DNA from 4 places in the Lujinxingia sediminis genome. Region 1 is predicted to be linked to each of the others. Evidence: riboswitches for the same ligand, from Rfam matches in the RefSeq annotation. Region 1 holds a riboswitch; each other region holds the start of a gene.

Region 1 (7,355 bases):
CCCATCCGCGCTCCCCCCCCAAAAAAAGCCGACTCAGACGTTGGGATCCCAGAGCACCTCATCGCTCCCGGCGGCCACCGAGGCCCAGCGGCTGAACACAAAAAACGCGTCGCTCAGCCGGTTCAAATACGCCACCGCCTGCACATCGACCTCCTCGCTCTCGCCAAGTTTCACCGCCAGGCGCTCGGCGCGCCGGCACACCGTGCGCGCCAGGTGCAGCTCCACGTTCAGCCGCGTGCCCCCCGGCAGAACAAAGGAGCGCAGGGGCGGAAGATCCTCGTTGTAGCGGTCGATCAGCGCCTCCAACTCCGCCACATCCTCGGCATCGACCCGCGGCATCTTCGGGCCCACATCTTCGGGCAGGGTCGCCAGCACACTCCCCAGGTTGAAGAGCTGGTGCTGCACCTTAAAGAGGACTTTGGACAGATCTTCAAAGCCCTCATGACCCGCATAGACCTCGGCTATGGTCTGGCGCGCCGCCCCCACCACCGCGTTGAGCTCATCGACCGTACCGTACGTCTCGATGCGATCGTGGCTCTTCTTCACCTTCTGACCGCCCACCAGCCGCGTGGTACCGGCGTCGCCTTTACGCGTATAGACGCGGTTAATCGCGATGTTCGGGTCCTGAAATTTTTTGTCGTCCTTCTTCTGCTCGCTGCTCATTTAGACCTCACATGTTTCAACACGTTATCAACGACTTAGACCACTACCACCACCATCTCTCTGCACATCCTTGTACGAACGCCTGGCACCCGAGCTTCTGCACAATCATGTACGAACGCCTGGCACCCGAGCTTCTGCACAATCATGTACGAACGCCTGGCACCCGAGCTTCTGCACAATCATGTACGAACGCCTGGCACCCGATCTTCTGCACAATCATGTACGAACGCCTGGCACCCGATCTTCTGCACAATCATGTACGAACGCCTGGCACCCGATCAGGCTCGTGTACGAACGCCTGGCACCCGATCAGGCTCGTGTACGAACGCCTGGCACCCGATCAGGCTCGTGTACGAACGCCTGGCACCCGATCACCAATGCACCCGCACTCGCCCAAGCGAGTTGGCGTTGGAGAGCAGGTAATAGGCGTCAATACCCTCGGCGTCCTCGACGATCGTCACCGACTGCGGACCTTCCACCAGATCGTCCACCTGTCCCAGGGGAATCGGTCCGGCCGCCAGCCTATCGCAGCGGGTATCCCACACATAGAGGGCGTCCTGATTAAACGCTGTCAGCCACAGACGCCCGGCGCTATCGACCGCCAGGCTGTGCGTGGCATCACCGCTCGAAGCATAGACCTCCACAGGATTTGAGGCATCGTGCAGCCAGCGGGTCTCCCCAAGATCAAAGGCAAAGAGCACCGGGGCGGTCGCGCTGCTAAAATAAAGTGTGTCGGTGCCCGGCACACGCACCGGCCGCCCGGGCGCCCCCACCACCGAGCCCTCGCGCTGACCCAGGGCGTAGGAAGCGACCTCCGCTGAGGTCGGATCCGCCCCCACTCGCCAGAGCTCCACGCCCGCCTCCCCCCGAAGCGTCACGCCCTGCCCCCCAAAGACCACCTCTCCGGCGGAGCTGACCACCAGCACCTCGTCCCCATCCACATCTTCCACCCGGAGCGAATGCGGGTTCTTAAACGCCGTCGGCAGGCTCGCGACCACCTCCAGCGAGTCTCGCCCGATCACCGCCACGCTCCCCTCCCCGAAACCCTCGGCCACGCTCAGGTAGTTGACGTTGCCCACGTACACGTAGCGCTCCCCCACCGCCACCGCCGAGGGATTTTTGAGCGCCTGGTCTTCGATCTCAGCGAGCACATCGCCCGTCTGCCCGTCGACCACGCTCACGCTATGCGAGGCATAATTAGCCACCCAGAGACGCTCCGCCCCCGAGGGCGCCGCCCCCTCCTCCACCGCCACCGTATAAGGGTTGCGATCGCTGCCCAACGCCGCCGCCCCCGCCACATAACGCTCCCGCTCCGCCTCAAAAAGACTCAACGTGTTGGCGCCGCTCTCCACCACCCACAGCCCGCTCGGCCCCACCGCCAGGTCGTTGGCAAGCGGGCCGGTCGTGCTCAGGCGCGGGTCCACAAAAAGCTCATAGCTTGCGCCTCCCTCCTCACAGACCTCCGAAAGCTCACCTGCCGGCTGCGCCTCATCCACAGGCTCGCCACAGGCCGCAACGAAACTCGCCAGCAGCACAGCAACCCGCAACCCGTTGATCGTATTGACATATTTGAACGCCATCATTCACCCTCCGCCAGCACTGCCAGAGATATAAAAAACGCGCGCCCCGGAAGCGGACGCTGCAAAAAGTCCTGCGCGCGCCGGTCGTTGAGCACATTCTGCACCTCGACGCCCAGGCTCAGCCCGCCTCCCAGGCTCGCGCGGCCGCCCAGGTCCAGGCGCAGCGCGCCGGGGCTCTGCAAGCTGCCAAAATTATCGAGCTGCACCCGACTCCGATACCGCGCGGTGGCCTGAAGGCGCGCGTCGCTCAAAAAGGTTCGGAACGTCTCGGTCGAAACCAGCCCTCCCAGATCCAGGGTCGCGCGCAAAAAGGCGCGGTGGCGCGGCTGATGCGGAAGCTGCGCGGGGATACCTCCCTGGTCGATCGTGAGGTAGGCGCGTGTCAGCGTATAACTTCCGTCCAGACGCACGCGCCCAAAAGGTGCCCACCCCAGGGTGGCCTCCACGCCGTGCGCACGCGCCCCGGAGAGGTTCTGGGCCTGGTAGACGTAGGCCGAGATGGGCAAAAAGAGGATCATCTGCCCGATCGCGTTATGAAAATAGGCCGCCCCCAGCTCCAGCGCCTTCGAGTTGGCCCCGGGGCCCAGCCGAAGGCGCAGGCCCGCATCGACCACCACGGCTTCTTCGGGCAAAAGATCGGGGTTGCCGCGCACCGCTTCGGTCGAGAGGTAGAGCTCATCGAAATGCGGCGCGCGAAAGGTTTTGGCCAGGTTGGCGCGCGCCTCCAGCCGCGGATGCGCCCGCCAGATCGCACCGATGGCCGGAACGACAGGCGCATAAACCCTTGAATCCATGGAAGAATCCGACCCCTGCTCACGCAGAACTTCGCCGCGCAGCGCCCCCACCAGGCTGAGCGTATCGCCCGCCAGCAGCCACTCCTCCGAGAGCGCCAGCGCCGCATTGAGACGCTCCGCTCCCAGGGTCGCCGCGCCGTCCGCCGCCTCATAACGCTCCGCGCGAAGCTCCCCGCTGAAGTTGAGGAGATGCGCCCCGGCAAAGAGCCGCGCCCCGCCGGTAGCCGCCACCGTCTGCTGGCGCGAGTGGGCCTCCACATGCTCCAGCGTCATATGGCCGCGCGCGTTCTCGTAGCGGTAGGCGCGGTCCTGGGCGCCGAGGTCGGCGTGGGCCTGCCAGCGCTCCCCCTCAAAGGTGTAGCGCAGGCTGGCCAGACGGCGATGATCATCGACCCGAGCCAGCTCAAACGAGCGCTGAAACTCCGAGGGGCCAGCGCTCCCCCCGGCGCCCTCCTCCACCAGGGTGGTCAGGCGAAGTTCGCCGCCATCGCCCACCTTCAGCACGCCGGTGGCCCCGCCGCCGAAGCGTCGGTGGTCGTTATTACGCCGGGCCTGCACGATTCCCTGGTTATCGACAAAACCAAAATCGCCTTCGCTTCGGCGCACCCCGAGATGCAGGCGCAGCCCCGCACGCCGCCCGCCCACACCGAACGCGGCCTGCGCGCCCGCGCTCCCGAAACTCCCGGCGCTCAGCCGCGCGCTGGCGCGAACCCCGGGGGTGGGCATCCGCGGGTTTAACTGCACCGAGCCCGTCAGCGCCCCGGCCCCGTGCACCACCGCCGCCCCCCCGCGAAACACATCGGCCGAGGCCAGCCCGCCCACCCCGAGCTGCCCCACATCAAACCCCAGGCCCGCCGGCGAGCTCAGGCGCAGGCCGTCGAGGTAGACGACGAGCTGGCGGGGGCTGCCGCCCCGCACCGATACGTAGGCCGGCTGCCCCGGGCTCGACGCCCGTGAGAGCTGCACCCCCTCCACCTGTTCCAGCGACGCCCCCAGCGTCTCCGAAGCCGCCACGCTCTCCCCGAGCCGCACCCGCGTTACAAAGCCCGAAGGGTGGCGCGCGTCCTCGCGCGCACTCCGATCCCCCACCACCGTGCGCCCCCGCAGGGTATCTTCTCCGCCCTCGTCGTCATCGCTTTCTCCCTCATCCTCGGAAGACGCCTGCGCCAACGACGCCAATACCTCAATAATTTCAACACCTTCCACACCAGACACGGACACAACCTCGCCAGACGCGCGCTCCGCCTCCCCGGCCGCAGCCTCCGGCACAAGGTCGACGCACACGCCCACCCCGGCGCACCACGCCAGCGCGCACACCACGCGCTTAAGCCCCCCGGGGGCTGTCATCCGATCCAAGGTCATGAGCTGCTCTTTGTCGCGAAGAGACATGGTGCTCAGGTATCCTGACTCACAGCTCCCGAGCGTCGACGTCAACATCTCGACCCTCATCGCCTCCGACCGCCTTCCCATCTCGCCGGAGAAGCACGCTTCTCCGAAAAAACAGTGGCTCCTGGCCTTCAGCTCGCTGCACACAGTGGCGCGACCGTCCCGGATTTGCACCGGGTTCCCTGATACGAAGCGCATCTCTCAAGAGAAGGCGCTCAGCCGGACTATCGCAGCGCCCTCCCACAGAAGTCAATCGCGCCCCTGGCGCATCGCTCCGAGTGTTGTTGCAATACATTTGCATTCACGGCTGTTCAACGTTAGGGTCCGCGCCCGACGCACCGCGCCCAGAGCTATCGCGCTTAACCAGATGCCTCTCCACCGGGATGGAGCTCCGATGTCACACCCGCTTAAACGCCGAAAGCCAGCCATCATCACCGCCCTCTTCGGCCTCATCGCCACCCTCCTGATCATGGCGGCCTCCCCGGCCTCCGCAGAACTTCGTGTGGTTGCCACCACTCCCGATCTCGGCGCCATCGCCACCGAAGTGCTCGGCGACCAGGGCACCGTCGAGGTGCTCGTGCGTCCCGGCGACGATCCCCACTTCGTCGATCCTCGCCCCAGCTTCGTTCCCCTGCTCCACCGCGCCGACCTGCTCGTGCTGGTGGGCATGGACCTGGAGGTAGGCTGGCTCCCCACGCTGATCACCGGCGCACGCAACCCGAAGATTCAGGCCGGCCAGCCCGGTTATTTTGACGCCTCCGCGCATATCGTCGCCGCCGATGTTCCGCGCGGTCCGGTCGACCGCACGATGGGCGATGTGCACCCGGGCGGTAACCCCCACTACACCACCGATCCGCGCCAGGGTGCGCGCGTGGCGCTGGCGCTCGGCCGCCACCTGGCCGAGCTCGACCCACCCCACGCCGAAGCCTACGTAAAGCGCAGCCGCGATCTGGCCCGCGACCTCATCCGCCTTGCCCAGCGCTTCGAGCTGCAATTTCGCGAGCTCCCCGCTGAGCGCCGCCAGGTCGTGACCTACCACAAATCCTGGACCTACGTGGCCGGCTGGCTCAGCCTCACCGACGTGATGCAGATCGAACCCAAGCCGGGCGTCCCGCCCAACCCCCGCCACGTCGCGCGCCTGGTGGAGACGATCCAGGAGCGCAATGTCCCGGCCATCCTCCAGCTTAACTACTATCCCACGCGCACCGCCGAGCAGCTCAGCGAGCGCACCGACGCCACGCTGCTGCGACTGCCCGCCCAGACCTCCGAGGGGCAGCGCTACGTCGAGCACCTCGAAGCGCTGGCCGAGCGCATCTATGAGACTCTGAAGCCAGCCCTGGCCCCCTGATGTGGCGGCCTGAGCCCCTTCCCCGAACCTCTGCTCGGGAGCGTTGCATGAGCGCCGATACCGATCTCCGCCCCAACTTCGACCAGCCCTCAGAGCTCCCCCACGAGCCCATCCCCCCCTGCCTGCCTGAGGATCATATCTCCCGGCAGCCCACGCTCTTGCAGGTGCAGGGGCTGGTCTGCGGCTACGGCGGCAAGGGCCTGCTCGGTCCCCTGGATTTTCACCTCCACCAGGGCACCTTCATGCTCATTGAGGGGCCCAACGGCGTGGGAAAATCCACCCTGCTCAAAACCCTCATCGGGCTGATCCCACCGGTAAGCGGGCGCATCGACTGGAGTCTGCCGGCCGACGCCCTGCGCTTTGTGCCCCAGACCCGCACCCTCGACCCGATGCTGCCCGCCACCGTCTTCGACGTCCTCGCCACGGGCCTGCACCGCGGCCGGGGCTTAAGCGCGCTGCGCATCCGCCCCCGCCGCAACGAGCTCCTCGACGCCCTGGAGGTCGTGGGCATGGCCCACCTCTGCGATCACCTCTTCCGCGAGCTCTCCGAGGGTCAGAAACAGCTCATCCTCCTGGCCCGCGCCCTGCTCGGAAAGCCCCGACTTCTGCTCCTCGACGAGCCCTCCGCATCCATGGATCCGGAGCGCGAAGCAACCACCATCGAACTTCTCCACGGCATCCAGCAGCAGCTCGACGTCACGGTCATGATGATCGCCCACGGCTCCGCCCTTGCGCGCAGCGCCTCAAGCCGCATCATGCGCATCGACCGCCGCGGCCACATCGCCATCGAGGAATGCCTGAAAGACTGTCTCGATGATCCGCACCACACCCACTGATCCTCTCCGATCTTCGCCGGCACCCCTATGTTTGAATTCCTGGCGCTCTACGGCGACCTCTACCGCGACCCCATTCTCACGGCCATGATCGCAGGCCTTGGCCTGGGTCTGCTGGGCGTCTACGTGGTCAGCCGCCGCATCGTCTTCGTCAGCGCCGCACTCAGCCAGACCTCGGCCCTGGGCGTCACCATCGCCTTCTACCTGAGCGCGCAGCTGGGCCTGACCGGCCTCCTCGCCGAACTCCTGGCCCCGGCGCTGGCGATTCTCCTCTCCACCCTCGTTGTCTTTGGCCTGGTCTGGCTTGGCGAGCGCCCCACGCTGGGACGGGATGCGCTATTGGGCGTGGCCTTCATCGTACCGACGGCGCTGGTCCTGCTGCTGGGTCCGCTGATCGCCCACGAACTCCACGAAGTCGAAGCGGTGCTTCACGGCTCGGCGGTGCTCGTGCGCGAAAGCGATCTCTACGCCATCCTCGGCGCCACGCTGCTCGTGGTCTTCACCCAGCTCGTTGCCTTTCGCGCCTTTGTCTTCGCCAGCCTCGATCCCCTGGTCGCCCGCACCCAGGGCGTGCCCGTGCGCAGGCTCGACGCCATCCTCTTCGGCGCCATCGCGCTCCTCACCGGCCTCTCCACCCGCGCACTGGGCGCGCTCCCCACCTTCGGTCTCACTGTGCTCCCGGCCATCGGCGCGCTCGGGCTAAATGTCGGGCTGAAATGGGTCTTCATCATCGCCGCAACCTCCGGCGCCG
Region 2 (7,355 bases), on a different contig from region 1:
GCGAGTGCGCTGAGGCCGATGCGCTGGTGCTGGGCGCCGGAGAGACGGCGTGCCTGCAGAGCTCGGTTTCGCTCGGCGGGTGGACGACTCCGGCGCCCGGGGTGCCGGTGTATGTGTACTCGAGCTACCCGGCGCGCAGCTGCGAGGCGGGCATGGAAGACCCCTTTACCTGGGGGCCGGTGGTGGCCCATACGGTGAGTGATGCCACAGGAAACTGGGCGCTCAATCTGCCGCTGAGCCTGTCGGGGACGGTCTACGTCAGTGTCGGCTCTTGCCAGAGCGGGATGGGTACCTCGTGCCTGAACTCGGATCGTATTATGCCGGTGCAACTCAACGGGATCCCCGGCTCCATCGACCAGGGGCACTGCCAGTCGATTCACCCCTCGCCGCTCGATGCCCAGTGCGGCGCGGAGTGAGTGATGGTGGGGGAGGAGCGCTAAGTCGCTCCTCTTCGATTGTCCCCGCGACATAAGGTTCTACTTCTGCATATGACCCCCGACCGTCGAAACGGTCGGGGGTTTTTAGTGGTACGCATCTTCAAAGACCATCTGCAGCCCCTGTCCTTTTCGCTTGTAAGCACTTCCGAACGCGTTTTGCGGTCGTTCCGGCGTCGTCAGGAGTGTTCCGAAGGTGGTCTGGACATGCGTGTGTGCCCTCGGGAGTGTTCCGAAGGCAATCTGCACGTGCGTTTGTGTCGTCGGGAGTGTTCCGAAGGCAATCTGCACATGCGTTTGTGTCGTCAGAAGTGTTCCGAAGGTGGTCTGCGCATGCGTGTGTGCCCTCGGGAGTGTTCCGAAGGTGGTCTGCGCGTGTGTGTGTGCCGTCGGGAGTGTTCCGAAGGCAATCTGCACATGCGTTTGTGTCGTCAGGAGTGCTCCGAAGGCAATCTGCACGTGCGTTTGTGCCGTCGGGAGTGTTCCGAAGGCAATCTGCACGTGCGTTTGTGTCGTCAGGAGTGTTCCGAAGGTGGTCTGCACATGCGTTTGTGTCGTCAGGAGTGTTTCGAAGGCAATCGGCACGTGCGTTTGTGTCGTCGGGAGTGTTCCGAAGGTGGTCTGCACGCGCGTTTGTGCCGTCGGGAGTGTTCCGAACGTTAGTGGCAATCGCGCTGGCGATGTCCGGGGAGCTGTGAGGCAAGCGACCACCCCAGACTTCGCCGGGGGGCGGAGTGCGGCGAACACATGCCGATCAGCCTCCTCACGTCCGTCCCGCAAATTGCGTTGACACCCGCTGAAGTCAGCGCCTAACGTCCCGGCCATGCTGGTGTTCCCCGGGAGGCCTGGAAAAGGCGCTCCAGGGGACAAAGCACGTCTTGAGCTGCTCTTGTGTTGAAGGCGTGTGAACAGGGAATCCGGTTGAATGCCGGAGCTGCCCCGCAGCGGTACTTGAGAACGACCTCCACACCTGACGCACTGGCCCCCGTGGGGCCGGGAAGCGGTGGACAGTAGGCACGCGCCCCCTATCGGTGGGCGACTCGCTCAAAAGCCCGAAGACCTGCCCGCATCCGATCGAGGGAGAGCCATCCCGGATCGGTTTGACCTGGCCGTGCCGTGGGAGCGCCGCCGGTCCACCTCAGAGTGCCTCTCTGTGCGGACCCTCTCCCTGTGTCTGGCGCGCGCTTTTTCGCCCGCTTGTTTTCCTCCCGGGATCGTACCGATCGCAGGCCTCCGCTCTTTCCTTAGCTCGCCCCACGCCACCGCGCGGGGAGGCTGCGAGCAGCCGTCGGCCCCCACATTCCCACATCAGGCTCGTTTCCCGCGATCCCGGGGGTTTGCCCCCCTTCTGACGTCTGTCGAGGTCTTTCATGCCCCAACTCACCGCGCCCCCTGCTGCCCCCGGCAGCGCCGCACTTCTCAAAGAACTCAACGCCTACGTGCTGGCCGAACCCCACCCCTTTGTCGTCGACCTGGCTCGCTCGGAGGGCATGTACCTGGCGACGCTTGAAGGCAACCGCCTCTTTGACTGGGCGGGATATTACGGCGCCAAGCTCATCGCTCATAACCACCCCGGGCTCTATGAGGCCGAATACACCCGGCGTCTGGTGGTGGCTGCGAACAACAAGATCGCGAACCCGGATTTCCTCACCCCCGAGTGTCTGGAGTACTACCGCACCCTTCATAAACTCGGCCCGCGGTGCATGCAGAATCCGGGGCTGGAGGTCTACGCGGTGAACTCCGGAGCGGAGGCCGTTGAGAACATGATGAAGTACCTCATCAACCTTCATCATCAACGCCTGCTTTCGGAGGGGAAGACGCCCCGCGCTCGACGCTTTGTGTACTTCGATCAGGCCTTCCACGGGCGCACCGTCTTCGCTCTCAACGTCACGCGCGTCTCTCATGATCCGGTGATGACCAAAGACTTTCAGGGGCTTGTGCCGGGCAACCTGCAGGTGCCCTTTCCGGCCCTGGATACCAGCGAGAGTCCGGCCCAAACCCGAGAGAAAGTGGAGCGTTGCCTGACGGTTCTGGAGAATCTCTTTGAGCATTATTGTGATGAGATTGTCGCCGTGATCCTGGAGCCTATTCAGGGGGCCGGCGGCCACCGCGTCGCGCCGCGTTCCTTTTTTCAGAAGCTCTCCGAGCTCTGCCATGCCCACCGAATTCCGCTGGCCTTTGACGAGGTTCAGACCGCCGGCGGCGCTACCGGAACCTTCTTCACGATTGACGCCTTCGATCTCCCCCATCCCCCGCAGGCGGTGGCCAGCGGCAAGAAGCTCGGCAACGGGGTGGTCTATATGCTCAACCGAATGGACGACCTCGGGGTGCTCGACTCCACGTGGGGGGGCACGCTGGCGGATATGGTGCGTTTTGTTCAGGAGTACGCCATCGTGCAGCGCGAAGGTCTCATCGAGAAGGTTCCGGCGCTGGGCGCGTTGCTTGTGGAGATGCTCCAGGGGCTGGCCGAGCGCTTCCCCGAGCTTATGTACAACGTGCGGGGCTACGGCCTCTACCAGGGCTTCTCGATGCGAACTCCCGGACTCAAGCAGACGCTGATTCAGCGCGCCCGCGATCGCGAGAATCTTCTGCTCCTGGGGGCCGGGGCCGATACCATTCGCCTGCGTCCTCACCTCAACGTCACCGAAGATGACATCGAAACCCTGGGAGCCATGCTGGAACGTCTGCTTCAAGACCTGAGCTGAGCGCATGGCGAGCGCCCGCGGTACAACGCCGGCGGGCGCTTCGGTGAGGGGTATCTTAAACGACCAGGGGCAGGGGGGGACTGTGAGCGACGGCCTCTTCGAGCATCTGCTGCGTTGAGAGCACCTCGGGCAGCGTTAGTTTCGCGCCTTGCCCGAGAAGCTCTCGACTTCGCAGCCATCGACGTCGACTTCTGCTCACGGCGTAGTTGCGGTGCTTGCTCGGCGAGTGGGATTCGAGTAGAGCGCGGCAGTTCGCGCGCTGCGCGGTGTCATATCGTGTTGATTGAGGCTGAGGTGCAGGGTGAAAAGCGCGCTTCGACATTCCTGGGCGCTCCTGGTGGGGATCGCGCTGATCATGCTGGGAAACGGTCTTCAGACGAGCCTTCTGGGGCTTCGTGCCTCGATCGAGGGCTTTAGCACCGGGGCGACCGGCGCGATCATGTCGGCGTTTTATGTGGGCTTTCTGGCCGGCTCCACCCTCACGCCGAAAATCGTCAAAGATGTGGGGCATATTCGGGTCTTTGCGGCGTGGTCATCGATGGCCTCGGCGGCGATCCTGTTGCACGGTCTCATTCTTGAGCCCTGGTTCTGGGGGCTGATGCGCCTGGTGACCGGGTTCTGTTATGCCGGCGTCTATGTGGTGGCCGAAAGCTGGCTCAATGATCGGGCGGATAACCGCACACGGGGCCAACTTCTCTCACTCTACATGGTCGTCCAGTACGTAGGTTTAAGCGGGGGACAACTCCTCCTCAACGTGGGCTCGCCGGCGGAGCTCGTGCTCTTTGTGCTGACGTCGGTGTTGATCTCGCTGGCGTTGGTGCCGATCTCGCTGACCACCAGCGCGCCACAGCCCTCCGAGGAGCAGGAGCGCCTGAGTCCGCGCGCCCTCTGGACGCTCTCGCCGCTGGGGGTGATGGCGTGCGCGGGGGCGGGGCTCTCCACGGGAGCCCTTCTGGGGATGGGCGCGGTATTCGGGGAGGAGGTCGGACTCTCGGTCGCCGAGATCTCGATCTTTATGGCGATGCTCATCGCCGGCGCGGCGATCCTTCAGTTTCCGATTGGCAGGCTCAGCGACCGTTTTGCGCGACGGGCGGTGATCGTGCTGACCAGCGCGTTGAGCGTGGCTCTGGCGCTTGTGGCCTGGGTGATGATGGGGCAGAGCGCGGCGCTCACCCTGGGGCTGATCTTCCTGGTGGGAGGTTTCTCGATGCCGGTCTATGCGCTGGGGATGGCGCACGCCAACGATCACCTGCGCCCGGGTCAGCGTGTGGCCGCCAGCAGCACCCTGGTGCTGGTCTTCGGGCTGGGGGCGACGGCCGGACCGGTGGGGGTGGCTGCGTTGATGGACGCCATGGGCCCGGGCGGGTTCTACGTGGGCGTGGCGGTGATCCAGGCGGCGATCGGGCTCTTTGCACTCTACCGCACCACGCAGCGCGAGGGGGTGGGAGCGGAGTTGCAGAAACCCTACCGTCCGGTGGTGGGGGGGCGGCCCTTCTGGCGGCGTCGTCCGTAGTGCGACGTGAGCTCGGGTTGATGACGCGGCCGCGTTTTGCGTCGTGCACGCATCGCGCTCGGGCTCGCATCCATCGGCATCCATGTCTGCTCACGGCGCAGTGAGGGGACGTCGACGTTGGTCGATCCCTTCCTTCTTGTCTGGCGCTGGCTGCTTTGCCAGAACGGGTTCACGCTGCCCCGGTGAGGGCGTGGATCGTTTGATGATTCTTATGAGGAAGACGCGATGACATGGATGAAGAAGATGCGCCTGAGCGTGGTGATGTTTCTGGCGAGCGCTTTGATTGCTGGCTGTAGCTCGGACCCCGACGTTGATGAGCCAGCGGATGTGGGGCAGGAGGATGTGCTTCCCGATGAAGATGCCGGGGATGCCGGAGCGCAGGATGCCTGTCTGGCGCTGCCGTCGTGTGATGAGGGCTTTGAGGAGGTGGCCAGCTGCGAGGGACTCGATTCCTGCGATGAAGTTACTCTCTGCGGCACCACCATCTTCTGCGCCGAGGCGGGAAGCTGCACCGACGTGCCCGTCTGCGCGGCCGATGAAGCCGAAGTGGAGAGCTGCAATGGCTACGCGGACGAAGACTGCCGCGCGGTGGATGCCTGCGACGAGCAGGTGCTCTGCGTGCCGCAGGAAGCCACCTGTGACGTGGATCTTGCCGGCTGTGACGACACGTTCACCAAAGTGGAGAGCTGCGAGGGGGTTGACGGGTGCATCGAGTTGAGTGCCTGCGGTGAAACCTACGGCTGCTCGCCACAGATCGATATCTGTGACGCCTTGCCGGTCTGTGAGGCTGCCGAGGTTCAGGTCGATAGCTGCGATGGACAGGACGAGTGCCGGGAGGTGAGCATGTGCGGCACCACCATCTACTGCGCTTCCCGTGCTCCGGGGGAATGCGACCCGGCCTCCTACACCTGCCCGGCAGGCCTGGAGGCGGTCGCCCCCGAAGACTGCACCGTGGACCTGGGGCCGGACGCCGACCGGATGTGCTTCATCGTCGAGCTCTGTCCCGAGGTCAACGCCTACTGCCGCGGGCCGGTGGTCGACTGCACCACGAATTACGACGTCTGTCCCGAGGGCTACACCCCGCGCGAAGACTGCAATGAGGCCGCCGGCGAGTGTGGCACCACGTTGATCTGCCAGGATATTGGTGGCTGTGAGGCCCATGCGGGCTGATACGTTGAAACCCCGGGAGCCGCATTGAGTTTTCGGGCAGATTGAACAGGGCGACCCCTTTGCGGGTCGCCCTTTTTTTTGGTGCGAGCCGAGAGAGCGCGCGCGAGCTGATCTTCAGCGGGTCTGCCACCTTGCGACAGCCTGCCACCTTGCACCCGCCGCAATTTCTGCGATGGTATCGCGCAATGCGACGCGATGGGCGCGGCGCTGGCGAGTTCTAAGAGACGCAACGAGGCGGATGATGAGCGGTGAGATGTTGCCGGTGTTGAAACTGGTCAAGTACGCGGGGCTTGTGCTCTTTGCAGCCGGCGCGGCGCTGACCTTTCTTGGCGAGGGCCTGCGGCTGCGCCAGCGCGCGGCGTACGTGGTAGCTGCGCCCGGGTATATGGCGACCTGGGGAGGCGGCATGGTGATGGTGGGTATGTACAACCACGCGCTCTTCAGCGGCTGGATCGTCGTGACCTTCTTGCTGATGACCGCGGTGATGAACGCCGTGATGTGGTCGGCGGCAGCCGAGGGCAGACGGAGCGCGGCGTTGGCAGCAGTCAGCACGCTGGCGCTGGTGGGGTGTGTGGGGCTGATGGTCTTTCGACCCTTCTGAGCAGGGTTGCGCAGGCTTGATCCGTTGATCTGAAGTCGTGCGCTTAACAGGCAGTGAGGCAAAACATGAAGTTCGTGTCGCTGAAAACATTCGGGCTTATCGAGGGACTCTCGATGGTGGTGCTCCTCTTTGTGGCGATGCCCATGAAGTATGTCTGGGATCAGCCCCAGATGGTGCGTGTGGTGGGCATGGCGCACGGTTTTTTGTTCATGATCTTTGTGGCGTGGGTGCTCCTGGAGGCCTTTCGCTCCAAATGGACCCTGGAAAAGACGGCGGGGGCGCTGGCGGCGTCGGTGATTCCTTTTGCGCCTTTTGTGGTGGATCTCTCGTCGGGGGCGGCGGAGCGTGAAAAGGCACCGGCGCTCGCCGCGGACTAAGGCGTTTGAGGTGGTACGGGGGGATGGTGGTTCGCGTGTTGGGGTTGGATGGTTGTGGGGCGCGGAGTTTTGCGGCGTGGGGAGATTCGTGTGGGCGGTTGGGAGGAGATGAATCAAAAATAAACATGAAAAAAGGCAGCCCGGCAGGGCTGCCTTTTTCTTTAGCGATTATAAATGGTTATGCGTTGTGTTACTCGGTTGCCGAGGCCTTCGCGTTTTCGGTCTCTTCGTCGGCATCGACGGCGTTTGGCTGCGAGGTGCCTACCTCGTGGTCAACACCCAGGCGATCGAGGACGAAGGCGTAGGTGAAGGCGGTTTCGCGGAAGTAGGCGTAGCGGCCCGAGGCCCCGCCGTGGCCGGCGCCCATGTTGGTTTGCAGCAGGGTGAGGTGATCGTCGGTGCGGGTGTGGCGCAGCCTGGCGACCCATTTGGCGGGCTCCCAGTAGTGGACGCGGGGGTCGTTGAGGCCGGCGGTGACCAGGAGGTGGGGGTAGGCCTGGGCCGTGACGTTATCGTAGGGGGAGTAGGCAACGATGGTCTCGAACGCCTCGGGGG
Region 3 (7,355 bases), on a different contig from region 1:
TGGTTGAAGAAGCGCAGCATGGTGACAAACTCCCCGCCACGCCCGCGCACCTCGATGATCGCCGCCTCGCCATTGGAGCCGTCGTTGACGACCACGATTGCTTCGGGGTCGACGACCTCCAAAAAGAAAGCCGGGAAGAGCTCACCGAACGCGTCGCGCCCGCCACCGCCGAGGGGATCGCCCTGGGCTTCGGGGCGCTTGAGGTCAGCGTCGATAAGCGATCCCCCAAAAATCCCGGAGCCGCGGTTGAAGGTGCGATCCTGGATGACCAGGCGGACCTGGTCGTTCTCCAGGATCCAGTCGCCGACTTCGCCCAGGGCGGTGGGTCCGCCGATGAGCTGGGTGCGGTGGGTGATGCGCTCGGCGCTGGCGTAGGGGGCGGGCCCCTCGTCTTCGCAGCCGCTTAAGGCGAAGCCTGCGGCGATGATGGCGAGGGTCGCCAGCGCGCGGAGCGCGCCGGCGTTGCGAGTGCGGGTGGGGTGGGTCGACAGCATGTTCAGATCACCGGGAATGGGGGAGGGCGCGTCTTACCAGCTGAGCTGAAGGAGCAGGTCGAGGCGGTCGTTGTCGAGGCGGCGCGCGTCCTGCTCGGTGGTCAGGGTGTAGTTGGCCAGCACGCGCACCGGGTAGGTGGGCGCGTTATAGTTCAGGCCGATGGTGTGGTAGGTCAGCGCGTCGTTCTCAAAGATCACACTGGACTCGCCGCCGTAGCTGCTTGACGGGTCGTAGCTGGCCAGACGGTAGGCCGGCTGCAGGCCGAAGGGGGCCTGGTAGGCGAGCTGCACGGAGTAGCCCAGCGCGCTGAGCTCCGGGTCATCTGGGAGGTCGGGGGAGTCCACACTGGAGGCCACGACGTTGGCCAGCAGCGAGGCTCCGAAGAGGTTGACCTGCAGGTCGGCCGTCCAGCCCTGACGGACGCGGTCGACGCGGTTGGGCTCCTCGCCGAAGGTGTCATCGTTGTAGAAGACGGCGCTCCCAAGCGCGATCTCATCGCCCCAGTGCAGCATCAGCCGCCCGAAGTAGGCCAGGCGATCGTTGGCGTTGAGCGAGGCGTTGGGGCCGTTGCCATTGGTGGCGGCCAGCGCGTAGCTGATGCCGGGGCCCTGATCCTCTTCGCCGCCGAAGAAGTAATCGCCGCGCAGCTGCACGCCGACCTGGCGGCCGGCCGAGAGGCCGTCGACGTTATACCCCTCCACGTTCTGCACGCCGCGGTTGGCCACCGATCGGTGCACGAAGAGCAGGTTGCCCGTCGAGATCAGATCCTCGACATCGAAGGGGGCTTTGAACTGGCCGACGTTGATCTCCAGAAACTCAAAGGGCGCATAATAGGCGTAGACGTCGGTCATGCGCAGCGCGAGTGCTTCGACCGGGGAATCCTGCCGGGTGCGGACCAGGCGGCTTCCGGCGTCGAACTGGAAGACAAAGCCCAGGCCGTTATCCATCTGCCCGGTGGTGGTCAGGCGAGCGTCGGCCATGGTGAAGCCGTCGTTACGGCCGATGAGCGCGACGTTGGGATCGTTGCCAATGGCGGTGTAGCCGGCGCGGATGTAACCGCCCAGACTCAGTGTCCAGGGGCCGGCGAAGGAGTCATCATTTCCGGCGATGACCACGCCGCCCGCAGGGGCCCGAGCAGGGGAGAGCGCCACGGTGCCCACCGGGGGCTCCTCGGGGCTGAGCTCGTCTTTGACCTCTTCATCGCTGAGATCGACCTGCTGGGTCTTGAGGATCGTGACCTGGTGCTTCTCGCGATCCTCCGTCGGGTCCACACGTTCGCCGGGCATCACGTCGCGGCGCGCCTCGTCCTCGGCGGCCTGCTGGGCCTGGCCGACGGCCTCATCGGGCGTGGGGTCGTCCGAAACGGCTTCGGGATCGCCCTCTCGCACGTCGGGCGAGTTGAGGTCGTCGATCACGCGCTCGTCGGGGCTATCGGGCTCCTGGGCCCACACGTCGGTTGCAGTGAGGAGGGAGAGCGCGACGATGGCCATCGCCGCCCTGGACTTCATACGCACCATGATCAGGGCCTCTGCACAATCAATAGAAGGGAATCACATCGCGCCACGCGCGCTATCTGAGATGGCGGCCGCGTTCCTATGAGATTCGGAGAGTCGCTGCGGGCGCGCCGGGCTGGAGAAACCGCATCAGATGTACACCACGCCAAAATGAGCGTCCAGCCACCGGATCTCCTGCCGAAGCAGCGCCGGGCGTCGATCCGTGGCCTCTGCCTGGCCAACGCGTCGCGGAGAAGGAATGCCGGGGCATTAATAGGAGCGAGAGCGGCCCTCAGAGAGCGATGTGCAAAATTTTTAAAAAAGCATCTTGACGGAATCTCTGTTCCGAGTATTCTCCCGACTCCCTGACGAGGCCCAGCCCGAAAGGGGGCCGGCTCCAGGAGGAGTGGCCGAGCGGTTGAAGGCACCGGTCTTGAAAACCGGCAAGCGCAAGCTTCGTGGGTTCGAATCCCACCTCCTCCGCTCTAAAAAAGAAAGATCCTGCTTGCAGGAAGTTGTTTGATAAGTGAATAAGATTGAGTGCGGAGAGGTGGCCGAGTGGCTGAAGGCGCTCCCCTGCTAAGGGAGTATACGGCTTAAAACCGTATCGAGGGTTCGAATCCCTTCCTCTCCTTTTCGACTTAAGTCTGTGCTGGCACAGGACATCAAAAGTAACTGACGATGACCGCTTCACCGCCTCGCAGAAAAAATAAAAAAAGTCGAAAAAGAGCTTGCAAGACCGAAAAGGCGGTGTTAATAAAATGACCACGCCGGGCGGTACAGAAACACCGGCAGCAAGCACATAGCACGCACCTGTAGCTCAACTGGATAGAGCAATGGTCTACGGAACCATAGGTTGGAGGTTCGAACCCTTCCAGGTGCACTTTGAAACGCTCTTAGTTCCTAAGAGCGTTTCTTTGTTTTCGGAGTGCGGCACCGCAAGTCAACGTTGACGCCATGTCTGCTGCATCGAGAGCAAACTGAGCTGTGTTGTAAATCCTCGACGATGCTAAAGCATCGCCTGCGGTTTACGCCTTGCTCAGTTCGCTCTCGATATCGCATCCAAAGGCGGCACCATTGTCTCACGGCGCCATAGGGTCTTACATTGGCACGAAAGAAAGTCGACAACATCTTTATGATGCAAGCTCTGGAAGAAGCGGAGCGCGCACAGGCTGAGGGCGAAGTCCCGGTCGGTGCAGTCGTCGTTCATAAAGGCCAGGTCATCGCTCGCGGCTTTAACCGGCGCGAGAGCTGGCAAGACCCCACAGCCCACGCGGAATTGATTGCGGTGCGACGCGCCGCAGAAGCCCTGGGCAGTTGGAGACTCCATGAATGTACGGTCTATGTCACTCTGGAGCCCTGTCCGATGTGCGCGGGAATGTTAGTTAACGCGCGTGTAGGTCGGGTGGTCTTTGGAGCGCGAGACCCGAAAGCCGGCGCGATGCGCTCGTTGTTTGCGATGGGTGAAGATCCTCGATTGAATCATCGGATTGAGGTCAAAGAAGGTGTCCTGTCAGCAGCCTGCGGGCGAGTTTTAAGTGAGTTTTTCCGCACGATTCGCGAGAAACGTAACGCGGCGGTAATAAAAGATGATTCATCAACACAAGAATCATCTTAAGTGCGGAGGGGTGGCCGAGTGGTCGAAGGCGCTTGATTCGAAATCAAGTGTACCTTCACGGGTACCGTGGGTTCGAATCCCACCCCCTCCGTTTGTACGCTCTTAAAGATCTCGCAGGTTGAGATCTTTCTGGAGAGGTGGCCGAGTGGCTGAAGGCGCACGCTTGGAAAGCGTGTATACGTTTACGCGTATCGAGGGTTCGAATCCCTCTCTCTCCGCTCGACACAGGTGGCCGGTTGACGGTTTGCCTGATGCCCCGCTAGGGTGGGGCTGTTCGACCCCTGAGCGGCCAGTGCGACCGCTGGCCTGGCACCCCGTCAGGTCCGGGAGGAAGCAGCGGACCAGGTTCAGGGTGTGCGCTGGCCGCTTGAGGGTCGAGCAGTTCGCAAAGAATAAAGAATCCCGCGACATCTCGTTTGAGGTGTCGCGGGATTTTTTTTGGTTCAAAATTCGGCGTGTTTCGGCCTCGTGACGCTTGTCGGCGAGTTCGATTGACCCGGTACACGTCCCGGTGCTAACAGGGCCGGGCTCGACGCGGCAGGAAGCTGGTGTGACACCAGCGCTGCCCCCGCAACTGTGATCGGTGATGAGCGCGTAAGCACGCCCGGCCTGGATAGGCCGGCGCAGCTAAACCCACTGAGGCTTCTTAACGCTTCGGGAAGGGCACGCGTAAAGAAGATCCGAGAGCCAGGATATTGCTGCGTGGAGAATTACCCCCAATCGCTTCGGGAAGGCAGCGAGAGGAACGCAGCAGATCCGGCGCGCGCGCGTCGATCCTCGATGTCGTTGGCCTGAAGGCCGGGGCGTTGAGTCGGGGTTGTCCCGCTGCCGACCTTCGATCGCCATCCGGAGCATGCTGTGATGGAGATCGAGATGAAGACGCTTAAAAGTCGGGCGGATTTGATGGCGCTGGTGCTGGCGGCGAGCCTGTCCTTTATGGGCTGTGGCGAGACCGACGAGCCGGCCGACTGCGAGGGCACCAACTGCGAGGTGCCCGATGATCAGCAGGAAGGCATTGAGGTGGCCGGCGAGTGGGCGACGAACTTCGGCGGTCAGGAGACGATCACCGAGGAGGTCTGGGGCCCGATGCTTCTGACCGAGTACGACAACACCGAGCGCGTGGCGATCACCCAGAACGCCCCTGACGCCGAATACGGCCCCAACACCTACAATGTGATCGTGTGGACTGAGCTGGTCGATGACTCGTTCTACTACTGCATGGCGGCCTTCGATCAGCAGACGGTCGAAGAGGCCCGCGCGATCGAGGCTGACGCTGACGCCAGCGATCCGGAAAACGGCGGCTGCGGCGGCTTCTCCTGGACGAAGATGACGCGCCTATGATGAAGCGAATCCATCATGGTCTGCTCGCTGCCATGCTCGTCACCGCCGGGGGGGCGGTGGGCTGTGGCGAGGCGGTCCCGCCGGTAGATGCTGCACCCTGGTGGGAGGGGCTCCCTTACGCCAGTGAGATGGTTTCGTTTACGCCGGGTGAAGGTGCCGGCTATGGCGAACAGGCGTTGCCCGACGTGGTGCTGGGGCCGCCGCAGGGCAAAGGAGAGCTCGCGGCGTCGCTCGATGTCTTGAGCCTTGGAGATGGTGGGGAGATCGTGCTGGGCTTTGGCGATCGCGTCATCGTCGACGGTCCCGGTGCGGACTTCGTGGTCTTTGAAAACCCTTTTTACGCCGATGGCGATCCCGAGCAGGTTTTTGCCGAGCTGGGCGAAGTCTCGGTGAGCGAAGACGGGGAGACATGGGTGCATTTTGCCTGCGACTCTACCCCGGACGATGCTCCCCCTTATACGGGGTGCGCCGGCTGGACGCCGACGCAGGAGTACGACGCGTTGGAGCATCCGACGCTCTCGCTTGAGCTCACCGGCGGCGATGGTTTTGACCTGGCGGACGTGGGTCTAAGCCGGGCGCGTTACGTGCGCATTCGGGACCTCTGGGGCGTGGGTGCCACTCCCAGCCAGGGTTTTGATCTGGACGCGGTGGGCATTCTCAACGCTGAGTAAGTTCTTGTAATGATTGAAAAAAAAGGCCGCGCCTCCCGAGGGGGGCGCGGCCTTTTTTGGGGTTCAGACCTCAGCAGATCGCGTTGTCCATCGGGACACCATCAATACCCGCGCTCGGCCATATCTTCGCCGCTCGGGGCGTCTTCGACGATCGTGGCCAGGCCGCTGACCTGCACATCAACGTCGAGGGTGCGGTTGGCGATGCGATCGAGGATCTCCGCTTTGACCTCGGCAAGGGGGAGGGTACCGCGACGGCCGTCCTTGTAGGTACGCAGCGCGACGTTATGCGCTTCGGCCTCGCGTCCGCCGATAACCAGCATGTAGGGGATCTTTTTGGTCTCCGCTTCTCGGATCTTAAAGCCCATCTTCTCGCTGCGATCGTCAACCTCAACGCGTACCCCGGAACGTTTGAGGTCGCGGGCGACCTGCCAGGCGTAGTCGTTCTGATCGTCGGTGATGGGCACGATCACCGCCTGCACCGGGGCAAGCCAGGTGGGGAAGGCTCCGGCAAGGTGTTCGAGCAAGATGGCGAAGAAGCGCTCCAGACTGCCGGCGATGGCGCGGTGGATGACGATCGGGGTGCGCTCGGCGTTGTCGCTGGCGGTGTAGGTCAGCTCAAAGCGGCGAGGCAGCTGGAAGTCGAGCTGGATGGTGGCACATTGCCAGGAGCGGCCCAGGCAGTCGCGCACCTGGAAGTCGATCTTGGGGCCGTAGAAGGCACCGTCGCCCTCGTTGATGGTGTAGGACTTGCCAGCCGCCTCCAGCGCCTCTTTGAGCGCGCCCTCAGCTCTGTCCCACAGCTCCACCTCGCCCATAAAATCTTCGGGGCGCGTGGAGATCTCCACGTCGTACTCCATGTTGAACATGCCGTAGGTGCGCTCGACGAGTTCCAGGAGCATGGAGATCTCCTGGGTGATGTGCTCCTCGGTGGTGAAGATGTGGGCGTCGTCCTGGCAGAACTGGCGCACGCGGGTGGCGCCGCCCAGCGCGCCGGGGAGCTCGTTGCGGTGGAGGTGTCCGAACTCGGCCACCCGCAGCGGGAGCTCGCGGTAGGAGCGCTTCTTGCTCTTGAAGTAGAGCATGGTGTCCGGGCAGTTCATCGGCTTGAGGCAGTAGTTCTGACCGTGGGCCTCCAGCTTGAACATGGTGTCCTGGTAGTGCTCCAGGTGGCCGGACTGCGCGAAGAGATCTTCGTGATAGATCAGCGGGTTGCAGATCTCCTCGTAGCCCTGCTCGGCCTCGATCTCGCGGAAGTAGTTCTGGAGCTCGCGGTAGGAGGTCCAGCCTTTGGGGCGCCAGAAGATCGAGCCCGGAGAGAGGCGGTTGAAGTCGAAGAGTTCCAGCTCGCGGGCCAGTTTGCGGTGGTCGCGGCGTTTGGCCTCCTCCAGCATGAGGAGGTACTGGTCGAGCTCCTCGCGGGTGGGGAAGGCGGTGCCGTAGACGCGCTGGAGCATCGGCTGGTTTTCGTCGCCGCGCCAGTAAGCGCCGGCGACCTTCAGGAGTTTGAAGTTCTTGCACTGCTTGGAGTAGCGCACGTGCGGGCCGGCGCAGAGATCGATAAGCGGGCCGCTCTCGTAGGTGGAGACGGTGTCGCCTTCGATGCCCTCGATGAGTTCGAGCTTGTAGGGCTGGTCTTTGAAAAACTCGCGGGCTTTGTCTTTGTCCCACTCTTCGTATTTGAAGGGGACGTTGGCCTTGACGAGTTTGGTCATGCGCTCTTCGATCTCCTCGAAATCG
Region 4 (7,355 bases), on a different contig from region 1:
TTAAGGCCTCGGCCTCATCCAGAAATTCTTCGCCCTCAGCGAGCCAGCTCGGGGCGTAGCGCAGGTCGGCGGCAAGCGAGGGGTCGAAAATTGTCGAAAAGGTGCGGGTGAGCACGGGTCGAAAGTGGGTGATGAAGTCCAGGCGGCGGCGCAGGATCTGGGCGCCGTAGGTGATGAGCTGCTCGTCGTAGACCGCACGCAGGGCGGCGTCCTGACGCGGCTCTTTTAAGAGCGCGTTGCGGTGCTTGAGCACGTCCTCGTAGTGGGTGGATTCGGTGCCAAAGGCCGGGTGGGCGTTGAAGATGGCGCGGTCCATAAAGCGGCGGCGCTCCGAGGGGGAGCCGCGCAGGATGCCGATGTCATCCGGCCCGAAGATCACGACGTTCAGGGTGCCGAAAAACTCAGATATGTTGCGGACTTGCCCCTCATTCAAAAACACCTTCTTGCCGCGCTCGGAGATCTCCAGGCGCACCAGGCGCTCATGGCCTCCGCGCTCCACGCGAGCTTCCAGGGTGGCTTCTGTGCGCTCAAAATGAATCAGCGCGCGGTTGGTCGTGCCGGGCCGAAAGCTCTTCACCGCGCTCAAGAGGTAGATGGCTTCCAGGAGGTTGGTTTTGCCCTGACCGTTGGGACCGGCAATCACGTTAAAACGCGGGTTGGGCGTCAACATCACGTGCTGCAGGTTGCGAAAATCGCGCAGTCGAAGGGCTTCCAGAAGCATCGATGAACTATCCCGAAAAAGTTGGGCTCTATGGCTCAGGGGTGGCGCGAAAACGCGAACGCCCCCGGCGAAGGTCGTCGGAGGCGCGCGCTAACTATCTTTTAAAACAAATTCAGCTGCCAGATACGGAACAACTCCCTTAATTGAAAAACCCTGATTAAAAGGATCAGAGGCGCATGGGCATGACGACGAAGAGCATCTCGTCGCGCTGGGTGTCGCGGATGAGCGTGGGGGAGAGGGTGTCGATGATCTCGATGGAGACCTCGGAGCCGTCGAGCGCGCTGACCACGTCGTTGAGGTAGCGGTAGTTGAAGCCGGCTTTGACAGCCTGCCCGCCGTACTGCATCGGCACGACCTTGGTGGCTTCGCCGCGGTCGGGGTCGGAGGCGTAGAGCTCCAGGCCCTCGTCGCTCAGCGAGATGCGCACGTTGTTGGTCTTGGAGCTGGCAAAGAGGCTCACGAACTTGAGCGCCTGCTGGAAGACGTCCTTCTCGACCACAGCGCGGTGCTCGCTCTCTTTGGGCAGCACCTGGGTGAAGTCGGGGAAGCTCCCCTCGATCAGGCGCACCGAGAGGCTCATCGGGCCGCTCTTAAAGACGATGTTGTTGTCGATGATGCCAAAGCTGAGCTCATCGCTCTTCGCATCGACGGTGCGCTTGATTTCAGCGAGCCCTTTACGGGGGATGATGATGCCCTTGTTGAGCGCGGCGGGGATGTCGCCACCGGCGTCGAACTCCTCGGGCTTCGTCTCGATCTTGGAGAGACGGTGGCCGTCGGTGGAGACCATCAGAAGCGTCTTCTCGTTGGTGACCTTGAAGAAGGCCCCGGTGAGGTTGGCGCGAGCGTCGTCGGTGGAGACGCTGAAGAGGGTCTTCTCGATCATGTCGAGCAGGCGACGGGTGCCAATCGGGAAGAGCTCCACCCCGGCGATGTCGAGCAGGTGCGGGAACTCATCGGCGTGGGTGCCGACGATGCGGCAGTTGACGTTGCCGCTCTTGAGCTTGGCCCAGTGGTTCTCCTCGGTCTCCAGCGAGAGGGTGTCTTCTTCGAGGTTTTTGACGATGTCGAAGAGGCTGCGGGCCTGCAGGGTGACCTTGCCCGGCTCCAGCACCTCGCACTCGCAGGAGGTGGACACGGAGATGTCCAGGTCGGTGGCGTGCAGGGTCAGCGTGTTGCCCTCGGCCACCAGGAGCGCGTTGGACAAAATGGCCAGCGTGCTGCGGTGGCTGACGACGCCTTGAAGTTTGAAGAGCTCGTCGGTGAGCGTCTTGCTGGAAATGCGAATCTTCATGGAGCGCGTCTCCGCGGAGAGGTTTGGGTTTTTATAAATTTCCCGGCTCGTAAGCCCTGACAATCCACCACAGGTTGAGGAGGGTTTCAAGTGGCAATCGCCCTTGTAACTCGCGAGCTTGCGCCCCTTAGAGCCTCAGGAGTTTTCCACAGTCACGGATCTTCTACCAAAAGACAAAAAAGGTTTGGTGTGTTTGAGGTACGTAGAAGAAGTAGGGCCTGTGGAAATGTGGAGAGCAGCGCTAAAGCACCTGAATACTTCGAGTATTTATCCACATTCGGATCGGGGAAAGGCTGTGGGAGATGTGGGGAGAATCTGAGAGCCGAGTTTGCCCCAGGTTTTCCAGTTGTGGATTAACAGCTTTAACACAGGGTTTCTCACAGAGTTTTCCACAGGGCTCTCTCATCAAGGTCGATCGCTTAAGGATCAAATAGCTCAGATAGGGGGGGGAGTCGGGTGCGTTTTGACGTTCGAGAAGGTCGTGCGATGGCGAGGCGGAAGGTTCGGTGAGCGGGCGTTGTTTTCCTCTCAGGACGTAGGTGTGGGGTGCCGATGCCACCGCAGCGCGACACGATGCGATGGTGGGCGAGTGGCTCGGGGCCCTGATGATGATGATGGGAGCGCCCTCATGGTGAGTGGGGGCCGCTTCGAGAGAGCTGCGGAGGTTGAGATGGTGACACAACGAGCAGGCCAGGGGAGCGCGTCTTCGATCCACGTGAAGGAGGAGCAACACCAGGGCGAAGCGCCCTGCGAGTACCGCCGCCGCGCGCGGGAGCACACGATCTTTGGCGGGGCGATGGGGGCGTTGAGCGTGGCGGGGCTTGCGGCCTTTGGCACGGTGATGTGCCCCTTATGCGTGGTGGCCGCGCCGGCCTTTCTGGGGAGCGCGGCGTGGAACGCGCGCAAGGCCCGCCAGAAAAAGGGCGATGATCCGGGCTATGACGGCAACCTGCGCCCGGGCGACCGGGTGGAGTTTTAGGCCCTGCCTGCGCAGCAGCGGAGCGCGCTGAGCAGGCCAGAAACATCTCCATGATCAGATAACGCCCCCCTCCTTTTCGAGTTCTTCCCGCGTGATGGTGAAGACCGAAGTGCAGGGGGGCGTCGTTCTTTTCAAAACGACTCGCCGCAAAGACTCACGCGTCGCCACGCGCCGGAACGCCCATCGAAAGGGGGCTGATGGCAGGAGCGCGTGTTGGCGCGGACGTGCCTTCGAAACACAACATCTTGTGGTTGACCACGGGGGGGATCCACTCTATGTGGTTTGCGTGCTGGTGTTTCGCGAGATGATCGCGACACCGAAGAGGGAATCCGGTGAGACTCCGGAGCTGCCCCGCAGCGGTATTCGAGAACGACCCCCACCAATGGCACTGGGCTTGAGAGCCTGGGAAGCGGTGGGCAGTAGGTGCCTTTTAAAAGGGCGCGCTCGAGAGCCCGAAGACCTGCCAGCGCCTGGCGCCGGGGAGACATCCCGCGCCAGTCCGACTCGGGAGCTTTTAGAGAGGTGAGCGTTAAGACGCCCTCCAAAGCCCCATTTCGCTCGCGGGAGCGCTGGTCGACTTTGGAGGAACTTTTGGGGTCAGGCGCCCGAGAGCTCTGAAGAGGTTGGTCGTTCCCGCGTATGACCCGAGCAGCGAGGGATGAGAGATGACCACCACTTCTGCAACACTGCCAGAACAGAGCGACGAGAATGAGGGGGGAAAAGACGAGGGAGGGATGCGTGTCGTCAAACGCGACGGCACCTATGAACGCGTTGACCTGGAGCGGATTGTCGCCGCGATCAGCCGCTGCGCCCGGGGATTGTCCCGGGTCGATCCGACGCGGGTGGCGGTGCGCACGATCGGGGGGCTCTTTGATGGGGCGTCGACCCGGGAGCTCGACGATCTTTCGATTCAGGTCGCCTCGTCGTTGATGTTGGAGGAGCCGCAGTACTCGAAGCTGGCCGCGCGACTGCTGGCGCAGCGGATTGGGGATGATCTGCAGAGCGAGGGGATCACCAGCTTCTCGCGGTGCGTGGAGCGGGGCTATGAGGTCGGGCGCTACAACGCGCGGCTCAAGGGATTTGTCGAGGCCCATCACGAGGAGCTCGACGCGCTCATCGATCGCAGCCGCGACGCGCATTTTGAGTATTTTGGGATCAAGACGCTCTACGATCGCTACCTGCAGCGGCATCCGGAGAGCCGGCGAGTGATGGAGGCGCCGCAGTACTTCTTTCTGCGGATCGCGTGTGCGCTGAGTGAGGATATGGCGCAGGCCGAGAAGCTCTACGCGCTGCTCTCCGGGCTGGAGTATCTGCCAAGCTCCCCGACGCTTTTTAACGCCGGGACGTCATTTGAGCAGCTCTCCAGCTGTTTTCTGCTCGACTCCCCGGCCGATGAGCTTGAGGCGATCTACCAGCGCTATACCGATATCGCGCTGCTCTCGAAGTTCTCGGGGGGCATTGGCACGGCGTTTCATCGGGTGCGATCGAGGGGATCGCTCATTAAGAGCACCAACGGGAAGTCCAACGGGATTGTGCCCTGGCTCAAGACCCTGGATGCGTCGGTCTCGGCGGTTAATCAGGGGGGTAAGCGCAAGGGGGCGTGTTGCGTGTATCTGGAGCCGTGGCACGCCGACATCGAGGAGTTTCTGGAGCTTCGGGATAACACCGGCGATGAAGCCGCGCGCACCCATAACCTGAATATCGCCAACTGGATCCCGGATCTCTTTATGCGACGGGTGGAGGCCGATGAATCCTGGAGTCTCTTTGACCCGAAGGAGGTGCCGGAGCTTCCAGATCTCTATGGGGAGGCCTTCGATCGGCGCTACGAGCAGGCCGAGAAGGAGGGGCTGGCGGTGCGCGAGCTGCGAGCCCGTGACCTCTACGGGCGGATGATGCGGACGCTGGCGCAGACCGGCAACGGGTGGATGACCTTTAAAGATCCGAGTAACCGAACCTGCAATCAGACCGCCGAGGAGGGGGCGCGCGTTCACCTCTCGAACCTCTGCACGGAGATCATCGAGGTGAGCTCGGCTCAGGAGACGGCGGTCTGCAACCTGGGCTCGATCAACCTCGCCAGGCACACCCTGAAAAACGCCGAGGGGGAGGTGGTTGTCGACTATGAGAAGCTGGCACAGACGGTGCGCACCGCGGTGGTAGGCCTGGATCGGGTCATCGATCTTAACTACTACCCGATTCCATCGACGGCGGCGTCCAACGATCGGTGGCGTCCGGTGGGGCTGGGGTTGATGGGGCTTCAGGATGTGTTTTTTCAGATGAAGATCCCCTTCGACAGCCCGAAGGCGCGAGCGATCTCGAAGCGGATCTCTGAGGAGATCTATTTTCACGCCCTCTCGACCTCCGCCGACCTGGCCGAGGCCCACGGGGCGCACGCCGCGTTTAAAGAGACGCGGGCCGCGCGCGGCCAGCTGCAGTTTGACCTGTGGGGGGTGAGCCCCGAGGAGCCAGCGCGCTGGGAGGCGCTCCGGGCCCGGATTCAGAAGGTCGGGCTGCGCAACTCGCTGCTCTGCGCGATTGCGCCGACGGCGACCATCGCCTCGATCGCCGGGTGCTACGAGTGCATCGAGCCCCAGGTATCCAATCTCTTTAAGCGGGAGACGCTCTCGGGGGATTTTGTTCAGGTCAACCGCTACCTGGTCGCCGAGCTCCAGGAGCTGGGGCTGTGGGATGAGCGGATGCGCGCGCGTCTCAAGAACTCCGAAGGTTCGGTGCAGTCCTTTGAAGAGCTGCCTCAGCAGCTTCGGACGGTCTTTCGCACGGCCTGGGAGCTCCCGATGCGCTCGCTTATCGGGATGGCCGCCGAGCGCGGCGCATTTATCGACCAGAGTCAGTCGCTCAACCTCTTTATTGAGAGCCCCACCCTGGGACAGCTCTCCTCGATGTACCTCTACGCCTGGAAGTGTGGCCTGAAGACGACCTATTACCTGCGCTCGCGTCCGGCCACGCGAATCACCAAGACGACAGTCGAGGTGCCTCAACGCGAGGCGATTGCCTGTTCGCTGGAAAACCCCGAGATCTGTGAGGCCTGCCAATGAGTATTCAACGACCCGACAATCTGCTGGATCCGGGCTTTTGTCTGACGCTTCGCCCGATGACGTACCCGAGTTTTTACCAGATGTATCGCGACGCGATTAAGAACACCTGGACGGTGGAGGAGGTTGATTTTTCGAGCGATGTCAACGATCTGCGCGACTCGCTCACCGAGGCCGAGACGCATATGGTGCAGCGGCTGGTGGCGTTTTTTGCCACCGGGGACTCGATCGTGGCCAACAACCTTGTGCTCAACCTCTACCAGCATATCAACGCGCCGGAGGCGCGGATGTATCTGGCCCGGCAGCTCTATGAGGAGGCGCTTCACGTCCAGTTTTACCTGACCTTGCTCGACACCTATGTGCCGGATCCTGAGGAGCGTCACGAGGCGTTTGCGGCCATTGAAAACATCCCCTCGATTCGGGCCAAGGCCGATTTTTGCATGCGTTGGATGGACTCGATCGAAGGGCTCGACCGGCTGGAGACACGGGCGCATCGCCGGCAGTTTTTGCTCAACTTGATCTGCTTTGCGGCGTGCATCGAGGGGCTCTTCTTCTTCGGGGCCTTTGCCTACGTGTATTTCATGCGTTCGCGGGGGCTCTTGCACGGGCTTGCCGCCGGGACAAGCTGGGTGTTTCGCGATGAGAGCGCCCATATGGAGTTTGCCTTCGAGGTGGTGCGCACGGTTCGCCGGGAGGAGCCGGAGCTCTTTGACGAGGAGCTCAGCGCTGAGGTGCAGACGATGATCCGGGAGGCCGTCGACTGCGAGGCGCTCTTTGCCGAGGATCTGCTCGGAGGTGGAGTGGCCGGGCTCAGCGTGGAGGATGTGCGCGCCTACCTGGAGCATTGCGCCGACCAGCGCTTGCGCACCCTGGAGATGCCCGAGATCTTTGGCACGAAGAACCCGCTGAGTTTTATGGACCTGCAGGACGTTCAGGAAGTGACCAACTTCTTTGAGCGCCGCGTCTCCGCCTACCAGGTCGCGGTCGAGGGGGAGGTTAAGTTCGACGAAGACTTCTGATCCGAGTGCCGAGCGCCCCAGGACGACGCTGACGGCGTCGATAGGGATTCGCGGTAGCGTTGCTACAGCTTCATCCCTATCTCCTTGTCAGGCGTCGCCCTGGATGCGCTCGGATCTTTGGGTTTGCGTCGGGTTGGGGGGGCGTGCGGGTTGTGGATAGGTGGTTGGGTGGTTGGGTGGTTGTGGAGCGCCGGGGTTCGCGATGTGGGGCGATTCGTGAGAGCGGCTGGATGCGCTCGGGATTTCGGGTTCGCGTCGGGTTGGGGGGTGTGCGGGTTGTGGTTGGGTGGTTGGG

Evidence for each region. Region 1 has a riboswitch for cobalamin ahead of EA187_RS17500 (TonB-dependent receptor plug domain-containing protein). Riboswitches for the same ligand answer to the same signal wherever they lie in the genome.
Region 2: linked by a shared signal. The riboswitch ahead of EA187_RS18885 (aspartate aminotransferase family protein) and the one ahead of EA187_RS17500 (TonB-dependent receptor plug domain-containing protein) in region 1 are both predicted to bind cobalamin.
Region 3: linked by a shared signal. The riboswitch ahead of EA187_RS10655 (hypothetical protein) and the one ahead of EA187_RS17500 (TonB-dependent receptor plug domain-containing protein) in region 1 are both predicted to bind cobalamin.
Region 4: linked by a shared signal. The riboswitch ahead of EA187_RS08865 (ribonucleoside-diphosphate reductase subunit alpha) and the one ahead of EA187_RS17500 (TonB-dependent receptor plug domain-containing protein) in region 1 are both predicted to bind cobalamin.

The regions. Positions count from the first base shown of each region.
Region 1 is NZ_SADD01000014.1:31,809-39,163, reverse strand. It holds gene EA187_RS17510 (cob(I)yrinic acid a,c-diamide adenosyltransferase) at 34-663, opposite strand; gene EA187_RS17505 (NHL repeat-containing protein) at 1,035-2,246, opposite strand; gene EA187_RS17500 (TonB-dependent receptor plug domain-containing protein) at 2,243-4,399, opposite strand; cobalamin riboswitch at 4,413-4,634, opposite strand; gene EA187_RS17495 (metal ABC transporter substrate-binding protein) at 4,818-5,771, shown strand; gene EA187_RS17490 (metal ABC transporter ATP-binding protein) at 5,819-6,607, shown strand; gene EA187_RS17485 (metal ABC transporter permease) at 6,635-7,355, shown strand, end outside.
Region 2 is NZ_SADD01000018.1:44,739-52,093, reverse strand. It holds gene EA187_RS18895 (peptidase associated/transthyretin-like domain-containing protein) at 1-416, shown strand, start outside; gene EA187_RS18890 (hypothetical protein) at 522-1,061, opposite strand; cobalamin riboswitch at 1,302-1,516, shown strand; gene EA187_RS18885 (aspartate aminotransferase family protein) at 1,805-3,139, shown strand; gene EA187_RS18880 (MFS transporter) at 3,441-4,652, shown strand; gene EA187_RS18875 (hypothetical protein) at 4,878-5,822, shown strand; gene EA187_RS18870 (hypothetical protein) at 6,064-6,423, shown strand; gene EA187_RS18865 (DUF3817 domain-containing protein) at 6,489-6,800, shown strand; gene EA187_RS18860 (S9 family peptidase) at 6,991-7,355, opposite strand, start outside.
Region 3 is NZ_SADD01000005.1:52,798-60,152, forward strand. It holds gene EA187_RS10610 (CehA/McbA family metallohydrolase domain-containing protein) at 1-494, opposite strand, end outside; gene EA187_RS10615 (porin) at 528-2,012, opposite strand; tRNA gene EA187_RS10620 (tRNA-Ser) at 2,389-2,471, shown strand; tRNA gene EA187_RS10625 (tRNA-Ser) at 2,533-2,622, shown strand; tRNA gene EA187_RS10630 (tRNA-Arg) at 2,798-2,871, shown strand; gene tadA (tRNA adenosine(34) deaminase TadA) at 3,094-3,606, shown strand; tRNA gene EA187_RS10640 (tRNA-Ser) at 3,611-3,697, shown strand; tRNA gene EA187_RS10645 (tRNA-Ser) at 3,738-3,824, shown strand; RNA gene ffs (signal recognition particle sRNA small type) at 3,889-3,979, shown strand; cobalamin riboswitch at 4,093-4,324, shown strand; gene EA187_RS10655 (hypothetical protein) at 4,480-4,947, shown strand; gene EA187_RS10660 (hypothetical protein) at 4,944-5,618, shown strand; gene thrS (threonine--tRNA ligase) at 5,720-7,355, opposite strand, start outside.
Region 4 is NZ_SADD01000003.1:286,056-293,410, reverse strand. It holds gene recF (DNA replication/repair protein RecF) at 1-721, opposite strand, end outside; gene dnaN (DNA polymerase III subunit beta) at 888-2,012, opposite strand; gene EA187_RS08870 (hypothetical protein) at 2,683-2,991, shown strand; cobalamin riboswitch at 3,265-3,473, shown strand; gene EA187_RS08865 (ribonucleoside-diphosphate reductase subunit alpha) at 3,657-6,044, shown strand; gene EA187_RS08860 (ribonucleotide-diphosphate reductase subunit beta) at 6,041-7,060, shown strand.